Regions from separate parts of the Arthrobacter sp. DMZ02-1R genome, predicted to be linked through region 1. Evidence: riboswitches for the same ligand, from Rfam matches in the RefSeq annotation. Region 1 holds a riboswitch; each other region holds the start of a gene.

Region 1 (7,308 bases):
GCGGGAACCTTCAACTGTCCGGGGGCAACGGCTGTTGACGCTGCCGCGGGCACGGAATCGTCCTCAGCAGACGGTGGTCACAAGTTGTGGCACATGCTGGTTAAAACAGAACATCCCCGCGGGCGGACCAGCGGGGATGTTCTTGTGAAACTGTTTAGCAGAAGCTATTTAGCCACCAACGTGGATGTAGACCGGACCGGAGCCGATGTTCACGCTGTACAAAGCAGTGGTGCCACCGTTCCAACCGCCGTGGACGGCCATGCCGTTACCGACGTAAACAGCGATGTGGGCCTTGCCCATGCCGCCATTCTGGTAGTAAACGAGGTCACCCGGCTGTGCTTCAGCAGCACTGACCGTGCGGCCGAGGGACATGTAGTCTGCCGGCCAACCGTGGAAGTTGATGCCAACAGCGGCCAGGGAGTTCGAAACGAGGGCGGTGCAGTCCTGGGCAACGCCAAGCTGCGCGTAAGCTGCGGCCGCAATTGCTGCGCCCTTGCCGCTGGCAACCTTCGCGGCGGGGGATACAGCGGCGGAAACAGAGAGCGTTCCGGCGCCCGTAGCGGCCTTGGGAGCGGCAACAGCTTCCTGGACGGCAACCGGAGCTTCGACAACCGGAGCAGCCGCCGTGGAAACAGCCGGACGTTCGTACTTGATGGCGACGGAGGAGTCGGCCGCAATACTGGCTTGGGCGATGGACTGGACTTCCAGGGTGGAGGTCGCAGTGGACTCGCGGGGGACATTGGTTTCGGCAGCGTTGGCCGCGATACCGCTAGTGAGAACCAGACCGGACGCAGCGGCGATAACTGCTGCCTGACGGCCTACACCACCGGCGTTGCTGCCGACGGTCTTAGCGATGACGGCAAGCGAGTTGGTCTTGGTGACCGCGGCGCGGTGGCGCGCAAGAGTAGTGCGTGAAGACACGTTAAGAGGCCTCTCCCTATGCCCGCGAGGTAAGCTGTCGGATTCGGATGGGAGTCATCCGGCCGCAATGCTTCCGGTAGGAAACAAATGCGACTTAACCCCAAGGCCATCGATGAAGATGACCAAAAGTGGGTCCCCCGCCTCTGCCAGACGATGTTTTGCGAACGGAACCTCAGGCAGTGGCAGAGCTAGGCAATCCACCCGAGTGCATCAACTCTCTAAAAGTTGATGCGAGTTAGACGCTACAGGAGTTTTGGCTGAATGTCACATTCAGGTCACGGAGCGTGACAAGCATGCGAGAGACGTCCATCGGATTGGCTACAGCCAGCCCAGGGGATCAACGACGTCGCCGTTGACCATGACTTCAAAATGGAGGTGGCAGCCGGTGGAGGCGCCAGTGGTGCCGCTCAAAGCGACGACGTCGCCGCGGTTGACTGTTTGGCCCACCTGGACGCTGAACGAGGACAAGTGGTTGTACGTGGTCTCCAGGCCGTTGCCGTGGTCCACCACAATTCGGTTTCCACCGCCATACGGGTGCCAGCCCGCAAACGTGACCTTGCCGGCCGCAGCCGCATGTACCTGGGTGCCGCACTGGGCCACGAAGTCCTGGCCACGGTGGAACTCCCCTAGGCCTCCCGTAATGGGGTTCACGCGGTAGCCGAACGGCGAGGCCGTGGTGAGGGTGTCCAGCGGAGCCCCCAGCGTGCCCTTCGAGGACGACGTCTTGATGCTGCCGACCGACTGCGCGCTCAGGAGCTGCTTGAGTTTGCTATCAGGATCCGCCGTAGTGGAAACGGCAGCTCGGCTGAAGTCGATGGTGGCATTGGCCGCAGCGGGAATCTCGGCCTGCGTCCCCGCCGAAGCCGCGGAAGCCTGGTTCGATTCCGCGGCGGCCGTCAATGCGCCGGTACCCGGCATGGCCACCGTCAGGATGAGGCCCGTGGCGGCGAGGGCCACACCGGCCTTCTGTCCCGCACCGCTCGCGGCGGCGAAATCGGCTATTTGCCGCAAGGGGCCCTTGCGCCGGCGCACTTCGCGATGCGGATCGCGGGGCCGATCGTGCGCAACGACCTGCATGGTCCGCAGCTCAGCAGTAGGACCGGACGCGCGTCTGCGGCCCCTGGTGTTCTGCGTGGTCAAAGTGTTCCTCTCTGGCAAGCCTGCGAAGTTAGCTGTCGGATTCGGGTCAGAGAGTGCATGGACCCGGTCCGCGTGGAGGGCGCGAAGCACAGAGGGATCCCCGGAAAGGCCCTGCGCTTTGTTGCACATCCGCTGCGGACTTCACCCCAAGGCTGTCTTTCGACCGCCGCTGGTGGTTCCCCCGCTTCTGCCAGTGAATGGACTAATCCACCTGATCCGCTGGCAGAACTCGGCTTCGGATCAGGTAACGCTTTGGTATCGGCGCCAGTAGTAAACTATAGGGGATTAACCCCCGCAGTAATAATTCCGTTATCTTTGCCGATCGCTTTGCCGAAAGCGCTATGAGACCGTGACAAACACGTGCGAGGCCACCTCAGGCGGCAGCTCCAAGGCACCGTCGATATTGGGCACGCGAACGGAGATGTACTCCCCCACACGCTCCAGGGAAACCCTGGCTCCGGGGCGGATTCCGCCTTCGTCCAGCTGCACCAACAGCTCCGGTTCCACCTGGATCGGTTCAGCCAACCGGCTGACAATGACCCGGTTGTCCGGTGAGTATTCGTTCATCGCTTCAAGAAGGTTGACCACGCCATCCGTAAAGGGGTGAGACGCAACTCCGCCCAGGGCTTCGAGTCCTGGAATGGGGTTGCCGTAGGGAGATTCCGTGGGGTGGTCCAGGAGCTCATAGAGCCGCCGCTCAACGCGCTCGCTCATAACGTGTTCCCAGCGGCATGCTTCGTCATGGACATAGGCCCAGTCCAGCCCGATGACGTCGGCCAGGAGCCGCTCGGCGAGACGGTGCTTGCGCATGACCTCAGTGGCACGTTTCCGGCCGGTTTCGGTCAACTCAAGGTGCCGGTCGTTGGAAACAATCACCAGGCCGTCGCGTTCCATCCGCCCGATCGTCTGGGAAACGGTAGGCCCGGAGTGCCGCAAGCGCTCGGCGATGCGCGCGCGAAGAGCCACGATGTTCTCTTCTTCAAGCTCCAAAATGGTCCGAAGATACATCTCAGTGGTATCGATCAGATCCGTCATCCAGCTCAGCTCCTCGAGCGCAGTATCTTGCGTATTTTCCACCGTACCGCAGCGGCCAGGCGGTCTACCCGCCGGTCGTCCCGGGCCGGGCGCCAGCTCCTAGCTTAGCTTATTTGGAATTACTCCGAATAATTTTCGTGCCCCCTCGATCCCGCCCCCGTCCCGCGTCCGGCGGAACAGATGCTTTCCACGTGGCGGACTATGAAGCGTTCGGTTCTGTCCCCGCATGGGGAGTCAGGCAGAATTGGGGAGTCGAAGGGGCAGCGATGCCACCTGCCACGACCCATCTAGGCCGCTACTTCACCATTGGAGCATCCCGTGAGCGACAACAGCATCACCATCCCCGCCGATTTGCTGCCCAAGGACGGCCGCTTCGGCGCTGGGCCCTCCAAGGTCCGCCCGGAGCAGATCGAGGCACTGTCTGCCGCCTCGGCAACCCTCCTCGGCACTTCCCACCGGCAGGCACCAGTCAAGAACCTGGTGGGCTCCGTCCGCGAGGGACTCAGCCAGTTCTTCCGTGCACCCGAGGGTTACGAGGTGATTCTCGGCGTCGGAGGCTCCACCGCATTCTGGGACGTCGCCAGCTTCGGCCTGGTAGAGAAGAAGGCACAGCACCTCTCCTTTGGTGAGTTCGGTTCCAAGTTCGCCTCGGCCACCAACAAGGCGCCCTTCCTGGAAGCTTCCTCCATCATCAAGTCCGAGCCCGGCACCCGCCCGGTTTCCCAGGCCGAGGCAGGCGTGGACGTTTACGCGTGGCCGCAAAACGAAACGTCCACCGGCGTAGCGGCCCCCGTGAAGCGGGTTGCCGGCGTAGACGACGGCGCACTGGTCCTGGTGGATGCGACCTCGGCTGCCGGTGGCCTGGACGTGGACGTCGCCGAGGCCGATGTCTACTACTTCGCACCGCAGAAGAACTTCGCCTCCGACGGCGGACTTTGGCTTGGCCTCTTCTCCCCCGCCGCTCTTGAGCGCGCCGCCAAGATCAAGGCAAGCGGCCGCTGGATTCCAGATTTCCTGGATCTGCAGACGGCCATCGACAACTCGAAGCTCAACCAGACCTACAACACGCCGTCCCTGTCCACCCTTGTGACGCTCGACGCCCAGGTCCAATGGCTCAACAAGAACGGCGGCCTGGACTTCGCTTCCGCGCGCACGGCGGACTCCGCCAGCCGCATCTACACCTGGGCCGAGGCTTCCGAGTACGCCACCCCGTTCGTGTCAAAGGCCGAGGACCGCTCCAACGTCATTGCCACGATCGATTTCGATGATTCGATCGACGCCGCGGCCATTGCCAAGGTGCTGCGGGCCAATGGGATCGTGGACACGGAGCCATACCGCAAGCTGGGCCGCAACCAGCTCCGCATCGCTACCTTCGTTGCCATCGAACCGGACGACGTTTCGGCGCTGCTCGCCTGCATCGACTTCGTGGTGGGCGAACTGAAGAAGTAAGGGCCCGCCGCGTTCCCGCGGTCAGGGCTGGTCGGCGTCGTTCGGGTATGGATCCCGGGCGGCGCCAGCCCTTTTAATGGCGTCAGCCCTTTTAACGGCGCTGTCGCCGTCAACGCCGTCGTCCATGGCAGGGCTGGTGCCTTGCGACTCGATGCGGAAGAACCGCAACCCCGGGGCGCTGCTGTCGAAGCGAAGCCGCAACTGACGCGCGCGGATGATCCAGATGATGCCGACGACGGCGGTGCTGGCGCCGGCGGCCGCTGCCACCCCGACCGCCCAGCGGGGTCCGGCAACGTTGGATACCCAGCCGACGAAGGGCGCCCCGATGGGCGTTCCGCCCATGAAAATGGCCATGTACAGCGCCATGACCCTGCCGCGCATGACGGGTTCGGTAGTGGACTGCACATAGCCGTTGGCGCTAGTGATCATGGTCAGGGCGAACAGGCCGCACGGAATCAGCGCCAAGCCAAACATGGTGTAGTTCGGCGCCATGGCGGCGAGTCCGCTCGCGATGCCGAACCCGCCGGACGCGGCGAAGATGAGCCGCATGCGTGGCCTCCCCCGGCGGGCGGCCAGCAACGCTCCCGCTACTGAGCCGATTGCCATGACCGAGTTGAGGAGCCCGAACGCACCTGCGTCCATGCCGAATTCTGTGCCAACCATCGCAGCGATAAAGAGGACGAAGTTCAGGCCGAACGTGCCCATGATGAAAATCGCGACGAGGACCACCATGATGTCCGGGCGGTTGCGCACATAGCGGAGGCCCTCGCGTATACGGCCCTTGCCCGCGGCTGCCCGGGGCTGGACGCGCAAGGAGGACAGGGGGATGGCGCGGATCGCGCCGAGCATCGCCACAAAGGTCAGCGTGTTGATCATGAACACCCAGCCCGGCCCCACGGCCACAGTCAACATGCCGGCCACGGCGGGACCGATCATGCGGGCAACGTTGAACGAGGCACTGTTCAGCGCCACGGCGTTGGAGAGGTAGTCGTCCTTGACGAGTTCCGAAACGAACGTCTGGCGAATGGGGGCGTCAAGTGCCGAGACCACTCCGAGCATCAGCGCGAACACGTAGACATGCCACAGCTGTGCAGCGCCGCTCAGCACGAGGATTCCCAACCCAGTGCTTAGGACCGCCATGGCCGATTGCGTCATGACCAGGAGCCTGCGTCGGCTGTAGCGGTCGGCAAGCAGTCCGGCCCATGGTGCCAGGAACAACTGCGGACCAAGTTGGAGCGCCAAGGTAATGCCCATGGCACCGGCGTCGTGGCTACTCAGATGAGCAAAGACCAGCCAGTCCTGGGCGGTTCGCTGCATCCAGGTGCCGATGTTGGAAACAAGGGCGCCAAGGAACCAAATGCGGTAGTTAAGGACACCCAGCGATTTGAAGGTGGACATCAGGTTCCACCTTCAAAGAGTTCATTCGCTGGGTCCGCCAAAGGCTAGTCGGCCTCGACTTCGTCGTCGGCTTCAGACTCGTCATCCTCTTCGGCGTCGTCCTCTTCATCAGGGGCGTCGTCGTAGTCGGAAGGCGCGCCGTCGTCGTCGGGGGCGTCCTCGTCAACGGAACCGTCCGCTGTCGAGGTGTCTTCCCCTGCCAGTTCGTCGGGGATCGCCTCGTCCTCTGGACGGACGCGCTTTGCCCACGGCACCCATTCAGGGGCGAGGATGGAGTCCTCGGACGGCAGCAGGCCAAGTTCGCTGACCGTGACCACTTTGGAGCGCGAGTTGCGGGTCACGACCGCGTACCACTGCCAGCCGCCGTAACCGGCCAGTCGCGATTCGAAAAGGTGCGTGACGACGCGTTCGCCTTCGGAGCGTGCGGCGATATGCGGTCCGATTTCATTCGGCTTGGCAATAGTCTCCACCGCATTGCGGGCGACGTCGACGGCGGCCGCCAGGAAAGCGTCCGGCTTGCCGACGCGCCACACGGGAATGCCGGTGCGAGGTTTCGCCGTGGTCGGCTTCCGCCCAGCAGCGGTATCAGCCGTTCCTGCAGTTGCGGGCGCGGCACCGGTACCGTTCTCTTCAGGACTGGCTTCAGCGGATTCCGATGTCATGGCTGCTTTAGGCTTCCAGCTCGTCGGCAACCTTGCGCAGTGCTGCCGCGATGGCCTTGCCTTTGGCGCCTTCAGGGTACTTACCGGCCGACAACGTCCCAGAAAGGTTGTCCAAGACGGACACAAGATCCTGGACCACGGGCGCGAGCTCGCGGGCGTTCATGCGCTTGGCCTTGGCAATGGACGGCAGCTTGTCCAACACGCGGAGGCCCAGTGCCTGGGCGCCACGGCGACCGTCGGCAACGCCGAACTCAACCCTGGTACCTGCTTTAAGATCCGTTACACCCTCGGGCAGGGCGGATTTGGGCAGAAATACTTCCTGGCCATCCTCTGCGGCGAGGAATCCGAAGCCTTTGTCCTTGTCATACCACTTGACCTTGCCGGTGGGCACGTAATCAACCTTCTTCGTTCTTGCTTGGAGACACAGCCGGCGCGTCACCGCATCCGCAGGATACTGCGGGAATAGGGGTAACTGCCTGGTCCGTGTTGGTCTATTGCTTCAAGGTTATCCTGCCCAGCCGCGGATTCGCGCTTTGAGACCACGCTCAGCAGGTCCCGTCGCCTTTTGTTCGTGTGCAGGCGGCAACGGCGCATGTTGCGCGGGACTGTTAGCGTTGCTTACATGATTCCCCACGGCTACCGCCGCCCGCTCGTGATCGTCGCCGCCGTCGTCGCCGTGTTGTCCTTGGCGGCCGTGGGCGCC
Region 2 (7,308 bases), 330 kb from region 1:
GGGATCCATAGCGATGCGGGTGGCTTGTCCACGGTGATGGCATTGCCGGCGTCGAGCGAACCGAACAGCAATGCCGTCCAGTCCTTGGTTCCGGCCTGGATGGCTGCAGCGTAGAAGGAGTTTCCATAGCCGATGGCCGCGAGATTCCAGAGATACAGGAACGCGGTGGCCACGAGGAGCCCGGCGGCGGACGGCCGCACCCAGCGGGGCTGGCGGCCAAAGGCATATCGGGCCCAGCGGGGCGTGGTTCCCGGGGCCCCGGGAGTTGATGGGCCAGTGGAGCGACCACCGTGGGCTGTGTCCCCATTGCCAGAAATTACAGTTCCGACGGCGGGACCTGCCGTGTCGGTTCCGGCGGCGGGCTCTGTGCCTGCGTGAGAGATCGTGGAGGTCATGATGCTGCCGTTTCTGTGAGCGGGCTGTCTGGTGAGGTGGATTCGATCGCGGGCTCCGGCCGCCCCTCCGCCGCCGCGACCGGCGGCGGAGGCGGTGCCAGCCGTGTTCCGGGCTGCCGGAAGACCCACAGCCGGAACAACAGGAAGCGGGCTGCAGTGGCGGCGAGGTTTGCCCCGACCAAGGTGAGGAGCTCGCCCCAGCGGTCCGGCGTCGTCGTACTGTGCACCAAGGCGAGCGCACCGGAAGTGAGCGCAAGGCCGATGCCGAAGACGATCAATCCCTCGAAGTGGTGCCGTATGGGGTTGCCGCCCTGGATGCCGAAGGTGAAGCGCCGGTTGGCGCCGGTGTTGGCGATGGCCGTGATGAGGAGTGCCAGGAAGTTGGCCAGCTGGGGGTCCATGAAACCGCGGCAGAACAAGAAGATGAGCACATAGGCGAGGGTTGATGCAGCACCGATCGCGGCGAACCGGACCAGTTGCCCGAACAGGCTGCTGCGCGGGTTCTGTTCTGCGGTACGGGACGATGCCGGGAGCGGGCCGCGGGCAAGGGCTGCGCGCAGTTCCGGGATGGGGATACGTCCGGAGACGAGGTCCCGCGTGAGCCGGGCCATGCCGCGGATGTCGGCCAGGGCGGTGCGCATCACGTCGACGCTGGAATTGGGATCGTCGATCCAGTCCACGGGCACTTCGTGGACCCTAAGGCCGCAGCGTTCCGCGAGGACCAAAAGTTCGGTGTCGAAGAACCACGAGTTGTCCATGGTGTGGGGGAGGATCTGCTGGGCAACGTCGGCCCGGATCGCTTTGAAGCCGCACTGGGCATCACTGAAGCGGGCACCCATGAACGAGTGCAGCATCAGGTTGTAGCTGCGCGAGATGAATTCGCGCTTGGGGCCGCGGACAACCCGGGAGTTGCGGGTCAGCCTTGTGCCGATGGCGAGATCCGAATGGCCGGAGATCAGTGGCGCCAAAAGGGGCGCAAGCGCGGCGAGATCCGTGGACAGATCCACGTCCATGTAGGCCAGAACGGGCGACGGCGATGCGAGCCACACCTTGCGCAACGCGTTGCCGCGTCCCTTCTCCTCAAGATGGACCACCACGAGCTCCGGCAATTCCCTGGCCAGCCGTTCAGCGATTTTCAGGGTGCTGTCCGTGCTGGCGTTGTCGGCCACGGTGATGCGGAAGCCGTGCGGGAAAGATTCGCGCAAATGGCCGTGAAGCCGGCGCAGGCACTCTTCGAGGTCGCACTCCTCGTTGAAGACGGGGATTGTGACATCGAGGACGGGGACGGTGGTGTGGATGTCCACGGGGGTGCGCCGCACTGAGCTGTATTGAAGGGCAGTGCTGCCTTGAATAGGGGTCCTGGGTTGGATCGGGAGGCCCGGCGGCACCACCGCGGGGTCCTTCAGGGTTCCTGTGGTGGATTCGATGAGCGTCATGTATCCAGAGTGCCGCCGCCGAATATGAGTGCTTTAGGCGGAACCTGTGACGCGGCTGTGGATGTGGGGGAGACCTGATTAACGCAGTAGAGGTCCGTTCCCTGAAGGGACGGACCTCTGCGTACGTTGTGCGTTTAGTACCAGTTGTGGGCCAAATGGAACGCCCAGGCCGCAGACGGGGATCCGTAGCGTTCCTTGATGTAGTTCAGGCCCCAGCGGATCTGGGTCTGGTAGTTGGTCCGCCAATCCGCGCCCTCGGAGGACATCTTTTCGCCCGGCAGGGACTGCGCAATGCCGAAAGCGCCGCTCGAGGAGTTGGTAGCAGTGGTCCGCCAATCGGATTCCTTGTTCCACAGGGTCATCAAGGAGGACATTTCGCCCTGGCCCCACCCGTAGGAGGAAAGCATGCTCGCGGCGTAGGCCTGGGCGCCGGCGGGGTCATCGACGGCAACTGGCGCAGCCGGGGCTGCCGGAGCGGGAGGTGCCACGGGAGCGGCCGGTGCCGCAGCCTGGGGTGCGACGGCGGCAGGAGCGGGAGCGGGTGCCTGCGTCGGAGCGGTGCTTGGCTTAGCACTTTCGCTCGCCGACGGCGTGGCGGTGGCGGACGGCGTCGCGCTTTGCTCTACGACGGCGCGCGATTCGGACGTCTGGCTCATGTCCTGGGCGTTGATGGCTTGTCCGGCGGCCTGGGTGGCGGCGCCTGCCCCGAGGAACACAGCAACGACGCCGGCAACAACTGCCATGCGCTGGCTGGTGCCGAGGTTTGCGGCGGCTCGCCTCAGGGTGGAACGTGACTTGTTTCTCCGGGCAGTTTCGCCGCGGTGGCGCGCAACAGGGCGCGACTGATTCTTGGAACCAGACATGGTGATTGCCTCTCGACGCCTGCGGAGTTAGCTGTCGGATTCGGATGAGGTCATCCGGCCGTGGCCACTGAGAATCGTGGCGGTACGGCTTCACCCCTAGGGCTGGCTCAACATGAGCGTTTGCCCGGAGACCTGGGTCCCCCGTCTCTGCCTGGAGTTTGGGCACCGGGGAGTGGCAGAGCTCGGCGCCTACCCGGCGGTGGCCGGAATGATCCCGCGCACCCATTCGACGGTACAGGAGGGCTCCGGTTAAGTCACATTTAGGTAACGGAGATCACGACGCCGGTGCGCCGACTTGCGCTAGCCGCGCTCCGGCGTCGTGATCTTCTCGGCGGACTTCAGGCCGCCGCGGTTCTGAGCGCTGGAAGCCTCACGGCAAACTCCGTCCGGCCGGGACGCGAGGCCACCTCGACGGTGCCTCCATGGGCCTGAACGATCGATTCCACGATTGACAGGCCGAGCCCGGACGTGCCCTCGGAACCGGAACGGGCGGCGTCGGCACGGGCAAAACGCGAGAAGATCCTGCCTTGGAATTCAGGCGGAATGCCAGGCCCGTTATCGGTCACGGTGACCACGGCGCTTCCATCGGCCGAGCGCATGACTCCAGTGACCACGGTGGTTCCAGCCTCCGTGTGCTTGCGGGCATTGGAGAGCAGATTGGCCAAGACCTGGTGGAGCTGCGTAGTGTCGCCGCGGACCGTAAGGGGCTCATCGGGGAGCTTGAGCTGCCAGATGTGCTCGGGGGCCATGACTTTCTCGTCGCTCACGGTCTCGATCACCAACTGCGTGAGGTCCACATCGGTGAACTCGGGTGCCTTTCCTTCGTCCAGCCGTGCCAAGAGAAGGAGGTCCTCTACGAGGGTGGTCATCCGTTCGGACTGGCTTTGCACGCGACCCAGCGACTTGCGGCCGTCCTCGGTGAACGTCTCCGTCATGCGCAACAGCTCGGTGTAGCCGCGGATCGCCGTCAGCGGCGTCCGCAGCTCGTGCGAGGCATCGGCCACGAACTGGCGCACCTTGGTTTCGCTTTGCTGGCGTGCCTCCAACGCGCTGGAGACGTTGTCCAGCATGAGGTTCAAAGCATGACCGACGCTGCCCACCTCGGTGCCGGGGTGGGCCGCCGACGCCGGAACGCGCACCGCGAGAGCCACCTCGCCGGCGTCGAGCGGAAGCTTCGACACTTTGGTAGCGACGTCTGAGAGCTGCTCCAGGGGACGCATGGTGCGGCGGATCAGCACGGTTCCCGCGAGTCCAATGAGCACCAGCCCGCCCAAGGACACCAGCACCATGGTCCACACGAGCGAGGCCTCGGTATCCTCTTTCGAGGCGAGCGGCAGGCCTGTGATGACAACATCGCCGTAAGGAGTTTCAGTGGCAACCAGCCGGTAACCGCCATTGGAAAGGGTCCGATCAACCGGATGGCCATCGTGGGGAAGAGCCAACAGGATTCCGGCATCGTTGGGCGACAAGGACGTACGGGTGGCGTCGGAGGACAAGAACCCGGCGCTGCTCACCTGGCTGCCAAGAATGCGTGCATTCAGCGTGCCGATGCTCTGGCCCCGGGCGTCCAAAGGATCTGGGCGTCCATTCGGATCACCTATGGGCGGGCGGCCATGGGAAGCCTGCATCAATTGCTGGTCGAGCTGCTTGGTGAGGAAAACGTCCATAGACGCGTAGCTGACCACGCCCACGGCTCCGCAGATGGCCACCAGGAGTGCCATGGAGACCAGGATCAAGCGTGTGCGCAGGTGCCAGGTTGAAGGATCGAACCAGCGATGGTCGGCCTGGCGGGGGATACCCGAGAGCGCGGACATTCGGCGTCCCGGGCTATTCGGCGGGCTTGATGACGTAGCCGGCTCCGCGCACAGTGTGGATCATGGGCGGGTGGTTGGCCTCGATCTTCTTGCGCAGGTATGAGATGTAGAGCTCCACGATGTTGGCTTGCCCGCCGAAGTCGTAGTCCCACACGCGGTCCAGGATCTGGGCCTTGCTGACCACGCGCTTGGGATTTTCCATGAGGTAGCGCAGGAGCTCGAACTGGGTTGCCGTCAGCTGGATGTCTTCGCCCCCGCGAGTGACTTCGCGGGTGTCCACGTTCAGGGTCAGGTCACCCACAACCAGCTCGGCCGTGTCCATCGCGGCAACGCCCGAACGCTGGACCAAGCGATGCAGCCGCAACAGGACTTCCTCCATGCTGAACGGCTTGGTGACATAGTCGTCCCCGCCGGCGGCCAACCCGACGATGCGGTCCTGAACGTCGTCCTTCGCGGTGAGGAAGAGCGCAGGCACCTCAGGCGCAAAGGCGCGGATCCTGCCAAGCAGCTCAACGCCGTCGAACCCTGGAAGCATCACATCCAGCACCAGGACATCGGGCCGGAAGTCCTTGGCGAGCTTGACCGCCGCGGGTCCGTCGCCGGCCACGGCCACCGACCAACCCGCCATGCGGAGGCCCATGCTCATGAGCTCGGCGAGGCTGGGTTCGTCGTCCACCACAAGGGCGCGGATGGGGGAACCGTCCGGGTGGCTGAGCTGGGGAAGGTTGTTTGTCATGGAGTGCGAGGATGCCATGGGACAACTCTCCAATCTGCCGGTTTGCCGGTGCTTTGCCAATGCTGTGAGCACCCTGTGAGTCTCAGCCTAGCCACCTGTCCAAAGGCACGGTACGCCAAGCGCGCAGTGGCGGGCTTTCCGCCACTGTCCGGCACAACACGCCGCAGGTCACAGGAAGGCCTGCAGTTCGGCACAGCCCGCACACAGGAAAGCGGCTGACGCTGTTTGGGACAAGGACAACTACGACCCAAACAGTCTCGACTTCGATGGAGAACACCATGGATCAGCAAAACAACCCCTCCGTACCTGGGTCCGTACAGGGGAATGAGCAGCCGCGGCCGGTGATCCGGCCCGTTGATGATTCCGGACAACCTTTAGCCGGGGAACCCGCCGCCGGGTGGGGTGCGCCGCAGCCGGTGAACCAGCAGCCGCTTAACCAGCAACCCGGGCAACCCGCCGCCGGGTGGGGTGCGCCGCAGCAATACACCCCCGGGCAGCCCCGTCCCTCATTCTTCAAGAACTGGACACTGAAGAAGGGGCTCATCGTCGGAGGGGTCGCCGTCGTCGTCGCGGCGGCGGCTGGAGCAGGTGCATACGCTGCTGGAAATGGAACTGCTGCGGATACCGGCAATGCCCTTGGGCCAGGTGCCGCGGGACAGGCCGGGCAGAACGGCCCGGGCGGATTCGGTGGCCCGGGTGGCACGAACGCCGGCCCGGGCGGCCTGGGTGTGGGCATGGGCGGCCTGAATGGGGCCATCCACTCTGAGTACGTGGTTCTGCAAAACGGCACCTACGTCACCATGGTGGGGCAGCTGGGCTCCGTCACGGACATCTCGGCGAGCTCCATGACGGTCAAGAGCGAGGATGGATTCACCCGTACCTATGTCCTGGGAACGGACGTTGTGGTGGCGGAGGGCGTGCGGCAACGCGGAAGCACGACCGGCGGCACGGCCGGCGGCACGGCCCTGACCCTTGCCGATGTGAAATCTGGATCCAGCGTGAGGGTCACCGCGCTCAAGGATTCCGATAAGTACACGGCCCAGTCCATCCAGATCGTGACTGCCACTGCCACCTCAAGTACTCAAGGCTCCGGCACCACCAACTAGTGATGGTGCATATGGTGTCCGTCGTGCCCCTCTTTGCCGCGCTTTGTCCTCAGAACAACGCGACTCCCCGGGTCGCAAGCGCCCTCCGAAGGCAACGAGGGTCACGACGGCGTCCCAACCGGCGTTCAAACTGTGCCGGCGCGAGCTTCAAACCATGCTCAACCGGCCTTCTACAAGGCCCCTAGCAGACGATTTGCCGGAAAATTTTCATGAGACGCAGATTCGGGATTGGACAAGGGTTGTTTCATATCTCGAGATTCAAAGGCAAGCGCGTGACGTGACTTAAGATTCAAAAATTGCCAAATCGATCAAATTATCTTCGAATATTGCGTTCCAAACGGCCATTGTGACGAACGAGAATGGGTCACATTTGGACATGCTTGAATTGTGACATGCAGCACAATAGTGTGATTCGTCTCAAAATGTGGACGGTTTGACCCTTTGTTACTTGCAAGTTCCCTTTGTTACGTTGCACACTTCAAATGTGAACAAGAACTCAACAGCATCTGCAGCCGCAGCGATCGAACCCAGCACACCCGCTGGTATTTCGATGAGCTGTTGTCGAATGCATGCCTAACTTTCTACCCCAAAAGGTTTCAGGCATTCGCCCCCTGCCCAGCGTCGGGCGCCCCTCCCCATCTCATTGCGGGGACCAGACCAGCATTCGAAGCCGCGATGACGGCTATTCACTTTGAGGTAAGCAATCCATGTCAGTTGCATCCGGATACGTCCACATCTCCGTCCGTAACGCCAACAAGGCCGCGTCGAACGCCGGCCTTCGTCCCGGCTTCGGCAACCGCCCGGCATATGCCCAGCCCGCACCGCAGGGCGCAAGCCAGGCCCCCGGGTACGTGCCCCAGGGCTACAACCCCAACTCCTACGGCCAGCTCCGCGCTGTTCCCGCCAACGAGGCCTCGCCGATGACTGCACCCACACCTGTCTTGGCTCCAGCCGACCG
Region 3 (7,308 bases), 1.3 Mb from region 1:
ATGCTCACGACGTCGCGGGCGGCCGAACTCGCCGGAATCTCGCACACCTACCTGCGCAACATGACCGACCGTGGCGAAATCCCTGTCGAATACCGTGGCACACACCGCCGTATCCGCCTCGCGGACATCATGGCGTGGCTGGAGACCCAGAAGAAGAAGGCCGCGGCAGACAAGGAAAGCACGTAGCGAAAAGCTAGGCGAGGGCCGCCTTCAGCGCCGCGTGGACCCAATCCCGGTACCGCTCCGGTTCCCAGCCGAAATCCAGTACCAGTGATCGATAGGTGTCAGGGTGCCCCACCGACCAGATAACGGCCGCTGCTTGCTCATCGCTCATGCCGGAGGTCAGCGCCCCGCGTTGCCGGAGCGCGTCAGCCGCTTCGGCGTAGTTCCGTAGCCGGAGCTCTGCCCGGTCCCTCAGCACTTTGGCCGCTTCAGCGTCGACGGCGGATGCCTGCCTCATGACGCTGAACAATTCGCTGCTCCGTGGGTGCACTTCGGAGAACCAGTCAGCCAACAATTCAATGACCGCGCCTGCGTCGACGGCTGCGGCTGTCCGCTCGCGCATGGTTTCCGGAACGGAGCGGGGCGCCTCCGGACCGGCAGCCGTAGCGTCGACCACGGCCGAGAGTAGCGCCGCCTTGTTGCCCACCGAGTTGTAAATGGTCTGGATAGCCACGCCAGCCTGCTCGGCAACTGCCCCGATAGTGGTGGCCACGTATCCCCTGCTCAGAAACAGTTCCTTGGCGGCCTCGACCACCGCAGCTTTGGTGGCGACAGCTTGAGCCACCCGCCTGTCGTTATGCCGAATCTCCACGAAAAAAAGAATAGCATTCCAATGACTAGAATGCTATTCTAGTCAAGCTGGCACACCTCAGGAGGCTTCGCGATGGACATGAACGTTGAGCAAGTAGACACCGCGGTTATCGGCGCCGGACAGGCCGGGCTCGCCACCGGATTCCATCTGAAGAAACAAGGGCAAGACTTCCTCATCCTGGATTCACATGCCCGCACAGGCGATGTGTGGCGGAACCGCTGGGATTCCTTGCGGCTCTTCACCCCTGCGCAGCACGACTCCCTGCCCGGCCTGCCCTTCCCCGCCAACCGGGGCACCTTTCCCAGCAAAGACGCCATGGCCGAATACCTCGAGGCGTACGCCGGTAACTGGAACCTCCCGGTGCGTCATGGCGTCCAGGTGACCGGAATCGAGCGCGACGACGGGCGATACCGAGTCCAGTCAAGCTCCGGACCGATCCTGGCCAAGAACGTGGTTGTTGCAACAGGCCCGAATGCCCGCCCAAGGATTCCAGCCTTCGCAGAGGCCTTGGACCCGGGCATTCACCAACTGCACGGCGCGGGGTACGCCAACCCGGACTCGGTTCCGCCCGGAGATGTCCTGGTGGTCGGCTCCGGCACATCCGGCGTCGAAATTGCCCTGGAGCTCGCATCCAGCCACCGCACCTACGTCGCCGGAACTCCCCCGTTCCACGTTCCGGGTCCTGTGACGCGATACGCCGGGGGGCTTTGGTGGCTCTTCATCCACAACGTGATGAACCGATCCACTCCTATCGGCCGCAAAGTTGCGGTCGGCTTCACCAAGCACGGCGCGCCGCTGATCCGGGCGTCCACGAAAGAGCTCGACGCCGCGGGAGTCACCCGCCTGCCACGCCTGACGGGCACCCGTGGGGGCCAGCCGCTCCTGGACGATGGCCAAACACTCCCTGTCTCCACCGTGATCTGGGCTACCGGCTATCAACCGCACTTTGCCTGGATCCAAGGACTTCCGGCGGACGAGGACGGCTGGCCGCTTACCTGCCGGGGAGCCGTGGAGCAACTGCCGGGGCTGTTCTTCGTGGGCATGCCATTCCAATACGGACTGACCTCGGGCCTCGTGGGTGGGGTCGGCCGGGACGCCGAACACGTCGCCGGACTCATCGCCGGGCAGGCTGGAGCGTCGCGGGACTAGATCGCTGGGCGAAAATCCCAGCGGAATACCGGTCGCCCGGCCCGTTATCTAAATGTGACATTTCTGGCCGGCTGTTGTACGGTCGAGGGGCGACCCAATCCCCAGCTGGGTCGCTTCCGGGCTGACGCCGAGCTCTGCCGCAACCCGGATTCCGCTAGATTAGCGGCAGAGACGGGGGACCCAGAGTCTCCGGGCCTACTTCTCCACAGGTCCTTGGGGTGAAGCCGCCATGCGCGGCCGGACGGCCTCGTCCGAACCCGACAGCTAACCTCGGAGGCGTTGAGAGGCAATCACCATGTCCCCAACCATGGATCAGCCTCGCCGTGCCCAAGTGGCGCGCGAGCGCACCAAACCGACCGGACGCCGTCGGGCCCAAGACAGCGGACCGTTCGTCCCTGAACCGGCTTCCGAAATTTCGACGCCGGCACCCACCACCCCGACGAACCCGACGACGACGCCCACCACGCGAGCGGCCGCCCGCGCGGCCGAGCGGAAGCGGGCAGCCCAAGCCAGCGAGACCGCGAACCTTCCGGCCGCGGCACCCGCAACGGTGGAACCCGCCACCGCCCCGGAACCAGCCACCGCAGCCATCCCGATAGTGGCAACAACGACGGCGGCCCCCGCCGAACCGGAACCCGCCACCACGGCCATCCCGACCGTTGCACCCCCCGCCGAAACCCAGAAGGCACCCACAACCGCCCTTCCAACGGCTACCCGTGCAGGCTTCGCTCCGGCGTCCTTCGCCGGATCGTCGTTCAACCGCGAACCCCATGCCGTCCTGAAGAAGGCTGCGACCATCCGGACCATGAGCAACCGAATGGCAGTAGTGGCCGGAGCCCTCGGCATCTTGTTGACCGCCGGATCCTTGGGCCATGCCCTTGAGTTGCCCTTCTTCGGCCAGGAAACCCGCGCCAAGGACGCGGACAGCCAAAGCTCCGTACAGCCCGACGTCCCTTCCACTGTGGCGAGCGTCTCCCCCGACGCAACAGCTTCACCCTCGGCAAACGCCCCGGCCGCAAAGGCCGGTCAGACCACGGCGGATCCAGCGCAAGGGCCGCAGCAAGCGCCCGTCGCCGTCAAGCCGTCGAGCGCGGGGGCACCATCAATCTCCATTCGGGTTCCCTCTGTAGTCCCATCAGCGCTGCCCCCAAGCCTTGCTCCGGTGCCGGCCGCTCCCACGCCGGCTCAACCTGCTCCGGTTCCCAGCCCGGCTCCGCCGGTCACGGTCACCCCGACCCCGGCCCCAACCGACCCGTCCTCACCGACCCCCACCGACCCGCCCTCACCGACGCCCACCCCGACCGACCCGTACTCGCACACGCCACCTGGTCAATCGAAGCCGAAGCCGCCAGTGAAGCCGAGCAGCGCACCGACGGCTTCCCCGCAGCCCACCCAACCAGGCGTGGATCTCGGTTCGGTTTTGGACGCTGCAAGCGGGGTCCTGCAGTGAGGATGGGACAGCATCGAACCTCTTCCGTCGTGTGGCACGGGCGGTGCTGCAGGAGCACCCGGACCGCATCAGTCCAACGACGCCCGGACCGCTGGCGCTGCAGCCTTCAGCTGAGGCCGTTCAAGCGGTAACCGGCGCAACCTCAAATCCGCGGGCGCCCCGCCCAGCGGCGCGCTTTGAGCGTTGCATGGAGTTCGAGCCGGATAGCGCCATTCATCGGATCAGCGCCGATGAGCTGGCGGACCCTGGCCAACCGGTTGTAGATGCTGCTGCGGTGCAAGTGCAGCTTCGTGGCCACGTCCTGGACCGAACCGTCGCTGTCGTAAAGCAGTTCGAGCACGGGCAGGAGCTCGCCGTTGCGGTCTGCGTCCTCGATCGCCTGGAAATGTGAAGAGCCCGAATCGTCCCAGCCGCCAGGCGCCTGTAGCCGTTCAAACAACTGGTAGATGCCCGCCGAGCGGCTGTCCACGAGCTCGCCGAGTGGAGGATCGACGGCGGCAGCCTGGGCCGCGAGCTTCGATTGCCGGTAGGCCCGCCCCAGTTGGCGGATCACTGAAAACGGCTCGCTGATGCCCAGGATGATCCGGTCCACCTTCCGGCCGGCACGCTTGGCGAGCTCCAGCTGATAGTGGACCAGGACTTGGGCGTGTTCCGCCCGGCCGCCGGTTTCGCGGAACAACAGGACCGAATGCGTCTCGGTGCCGGCGCTGAAAAGTACGGAATCGACGCCGATGGTTGCCTGCAGCGCCGCGGAACGGTGCGTCAGGGTGGCCGCGATGGGATCGGCGACGCCGCGGCTGTCCTCTGCGTCGAGCACGGTAACCACCTGCCACGGGCCCCGGCCTTGGATTTCCTTCCATCCGGCCACGGCCGCCACCGCGTTGGATTCTCCTTGGCACGCGGCCAGGAATTCCTGCTCTCGGCGGCGCCGGAACTCCGACTCGGCCGTATTGGAATCGAGCAGCAGTCCTGCCAGGAGGTCCAGCTCGTCCCGGACGCCCGGCAACTCGGCGAGGATCGCCGTCGCGGTCTGCTCGTCAAGGTCCTGCTGGACCCAGAGGTAACCCACGCGGAAACCGCGCACCAGCAGCGGGACGCAGACGCGCCCCACCATGCCGAGCTCTTCATTGGCGGGTACGACGACGGGACGCACCGCGGTAGAGATGCCATGCGAAAGCTGCCACGCACTGACGTCCACCGGAACCCGTTTGCTCAGGAGGAAATTCACGCGCACGCGGTCCGCATGGGACTGGTTGGAACTGTAGGCGAGCAGGACGCCGTCGAGGTCTTCCAGGGAGAGTCCGCGGCCCAACTTGAGTGCGACGTCCTCGACGATCTTTTCCACGTCTTGCTGCATGGAGAAAACACTACTTTGCCCAACGAACATCAGGCGACACCTGACGCTCTCAGCTTCGACGAATGTCGAGCCCGGGGAGACAAAAACCCCGGAAATCCAAGGAAGTTCGTGACGGCGGCCGTTGCCTTTCGTGTCGCTTGGCTCACAGCGGATTTATTCTGGAATCACAGTCCCCCCCGCAGAGAAAAAGGCCGTCGAAGCCTTTCGAACATGGAGCCCAAAATGATTATCGGTGTCCCCAAAGAGATCAAGAACAACGAATTCCGCGTTGCCATCACCGCCGCGGGGGTTCACGAGTTCCGCACCCATGGACACACCGTCCTGGTGGAGCGCGGCGCGGGCCTGGGCTCAGGCATCACGGACGAGGAATACGCGGTTGCCGGTGCTGAGATCGTGGCCGAAGCCGACGACGTCTGGGCGCGCGCTGACATGGTCATGAAGGTCAAGGAACCCATCAAGGCCGAGTACCACCGCTTCCGCAAGGGCCTCATCCTCTTCACCTACCTGCACCTGGCCGCTGAGCCTGAACTGACCCAGGAGCTCATCAATTCCGGCGTCACGGCCATCGCCTACGAAACCGTCCAGGACGGCCGCACCCTGCCCCTGCTGGCACCCATGTCTGAGGTCGCTGGGCGGCTGTCGGTCGTCGTGGGAGCCTCTTCCCTCATGGCGCCTGCCGGCGGCAAGGGTGTGCTGCTGGGCGGCGTTCCGGGTGTCCGCCCGGCTAAGGTTGTTGTCCTCGGCGCCGGTGTTGCCGGAACCAACGCTGCCGCAATGGCCCTGGGCCTCGGTGCCGATGTCACCATCATGGACATCAACATCAACCGCCTGCGCGAACTGGACGCCCTCTACCAGGGCCGCCTGAAGACCGTCGCCTCCAACGCGTACGAGATCGAGAAGTCAGTCATCGACGCAGATCTCGTCATTGGCTCCGTGCTGATCCCGGGCGCCAAGGCGCCCAAGCTGGTCACCAACGAACTGGTCTCCCGCATGAAGCCCGGCTCCGTGCTCGTGGACATCGCCGTGGACCAGGGCGGCTGCTTCGAGGACACCCACCCCACCACCCATCAGGAACCCACGTACAAGGTCCACAACTCGATCTTCTACTGCGTCGCCAACATGCCCGGCGCCGTTCCGAACACCTCCACCTACGCACTGACCAACGTCACCCTGCGTTATGGAGTGGCACTTGCCAACCTAGGCATCAAGGCTGCCTTCGACCGCGACCCCGCACTGGCTGCCGGCCTCAACATCGCCGGAGGCCACGTGGCTCACCACTCGGTTTCCGAGGCGCACAACCTGCCCCTCGTCGCCGACTGGCACAACCTAGTCTCGGCCTAGCCTTCTCTCCGCTTCTAACGAGCGCGACACGGTTTAACGCGACACGGTTTAATGAGCCCGACGGCGGGGTGCGGCTTCCATGGGAAGCTGCACCCCGCCGTCGTGGTTCTTGGCGACCCTCGCTCACTTTTAAGGCATGTTGGCCGAACGCTCCGTCACATCAAGTGCAGGAGGGTTGCAGGAATCGGGCGTATTCCTGATCGAGCGTCGGGCGAAAACGGGTCAAATCTGCAGGAGCGTCTGGTGGAGTACGCCCGCAGGGGTTTAAGACCGCTACGGCTTGACGGGATTGCCCGGGAGAATCTCGGAGGGCTCAGGCAACGGCAGCGTCGGACCGGTGATACCCGGCGTCGGGATCGTGACAGGATCCGGACCGCCCTTGGCAATGTCTCGAAGTCCCTCACGCGGATCCGACGGGAACCCGGCGGAGGGAGTGGCGCGTGGGGTTGGATGCGCGGTGCTGCTTGGAGCGCCGGGGCTAGTGGGTGCCGGCGTCACGGGAACACTTGCCTCGCGAGTGGGCATCGGCTCTGAACGCGTCCCCTGCTGTTGCGGAGCGTTGCCGCCCGATCCGGTTGCGAGCTGGGAGACGACCGATCCCACCACGGCACCCAAGTGTTCAATCGTGCCCGGAATGCCGCCGTCGGAGGCAGCCGCGGCGGTAGCGCCAGCGGCGAGGGAAGCCGCCACAGCAACAGCGGCGAAGGCCATGCGGCTCTTCTTGCGGCGACGGGCGGCCAATTCGTCAATGGGTGCAGCCGCCACGGGGACGGCCGAGACGCGGGTAGGCGTCATCAAGGCCTGCACTTCGGCTGACGGCTGCGGCCGGTTGTTTGCAAGGGCGCGCAGTTCCAGCAGCTCGGTCCGGATCTCGTAAGCTTCGTCGAGCCCGGCCTCAGCAAGCAGGCGGTCGATGCCCTGCTCGCCGCAGGATGGGGATTTTTCGCTCATGATGTGCCGTTCCTTAGTAGTGCACTTTCTCTCAGTGCACTCAATGCCCTGCGCTGCAACTGCTTCACGGCTCCTTGGGACTTGCCCATGATGTCCGCTGTTTCTTCCAAAGACAGGTCCGCCACGACCCGTAAAGCCAAGACCTCGCGGTAGTCGGAGTTGAGGTCAGCCAGTAGCTCCGTCACGCCCAGCCCTTCCCCGTGCCCAAACGCCTGGTCCTCCGCCGATGGTGTACGCCGCGCGTCT

Evidence for each region. A riboswitch is a leader RNA that binds a small molecule or an ion and turns the genes downstream of it on or off. The one in region 1 is predicted to bind cyclic di-AMP.
Region 2: linked by a shared signal. The riboswitch ahead of AC3ANQ_RS19790 (aggregation-promoting factor C-terminal-like domain-containing protein) and the one ahead of AC3ANQ_RS18215 (M23 family metallopeptidase) in region 1 are both predicted to bind cyclic di-AMP.
Region 3: linked by a shared signal. The riboswitch ahead of AC3ANQ_RS01135 (hypothetical protein) and the one ahead of AC3ANQ_RS18215 (M23 family metallopeptidase) in region 1 are both predicted to bind cyclic di-AMP.

The regions. Positions count from the first base shown of each region.
Region 1 covers NZ_CM173230.1:3,834,418-3,841,725, forward strand. The annotation lists gene AC3ANQ_RS18210 (NlpC/P60 family protein) at 169-921, opposite strand; cyclic di-AMP (ydaO/yuaA leader) riboswitch at 927-1,094, opposite strand; gene AC3ANQ_RS18215 (M23 family metallopeptidase) at 1,240-2,061, opposite strand; cyclic di-AMP (ydaO/yuaA leader) riboswitch at 2,064-2,275, opposite strand; gene AC3ANQ_RS18220 (iron-dependent transcriptional repressor DtxR) at 2,401-3,096, opposite strand; gene serC (phosphoserine transaminase) at 3,415-4,545, shown strand; gene AC3ANQ_RS18230 (MFS transporter) at 4,567-5,943, opposite strand; gene AC3ANQ_RS18235 (DUF3027 domain-containing protein) at 5,988-6,605, opposite strand; gene AC3ANQ_RS18240 (cold-shock protein) at 6,613-6,996, opposite strand; gene AC3ANQ_RS18245 (hypothetical protein) at 7,228-7,308, shown strand, end outside.
Region 2 covers NZ_CM173230.1:4,161,399-4,168,706, reverse strand. The annotation lists gene AC3ANQ_RS19800 (glycosyltransferase family 39 protein) at 1-395, opposite strand, end outside; gene AC3ANQ_RS19795 (bifunctional glycosyltransferase family 2/GtrA family protein) at 392-1,831, opposite strand; gene AC3ANQ_RS19790 (aggregation-promoting factor C-terminal-like domain-containing protein) at 1,966-2,694, opposite strand; cyclic di-AMP (ydaO/yuaA leader) riboswitch at 2,697-2,869, opposite strand; gene AC3ANQ_RS19785 (sensor histidine kinase) at 3,033-4,508, opposite strand; gene AC3ANQ_RS19780 (response regulator transcription factor) at 4,522-5,262, opposite strand; gene AC3ANQ_RS19775 (hypothetical protein) at 5,523-6,350, shown strand; gene AC3ANQ_RS19770 (winged helix-turn-helix domain-containing protein) at 7,058-7,308, shown strand, end outside.
Region 3 covers NZ_CM173230.1:243,084-250,391, reverse strand. The annotation lists gene AC3ANQ_RS01150 (helix-turn-helix domain-containing protein) at 1-186, shown strand, start outside; gene AC3ANQ_RS01145 (TetR/AcrR family transcriptional regulator) at 194-814, opposite strand; gene AC3ANQ_RS01140 (flavin-containing monooxygenase) at 887-1,963, shown strand; cyclic di-AMP (ydaO/yuaA leader) riboswitch at 2,106-2,256, shown strand; gene AC3ANQ_RS01135 (hypothetical protein) at 2,259-3,413, shown strand; gene AC3ANQ_RS01130 (PucR family transcriptional regulator) at 3,556-4,770, opposite strand; gene ald (alanine dehydrogenase) at 4,993-6,111, shown strand; gene AC3ANQ_RS01120 (hypothetical protein) at 6,385-7,062, opposite strand; gene AC3ANQ_RS01115 (RNA polymerase sigma factor) at 7,059-7,308, opposite strand, start outside.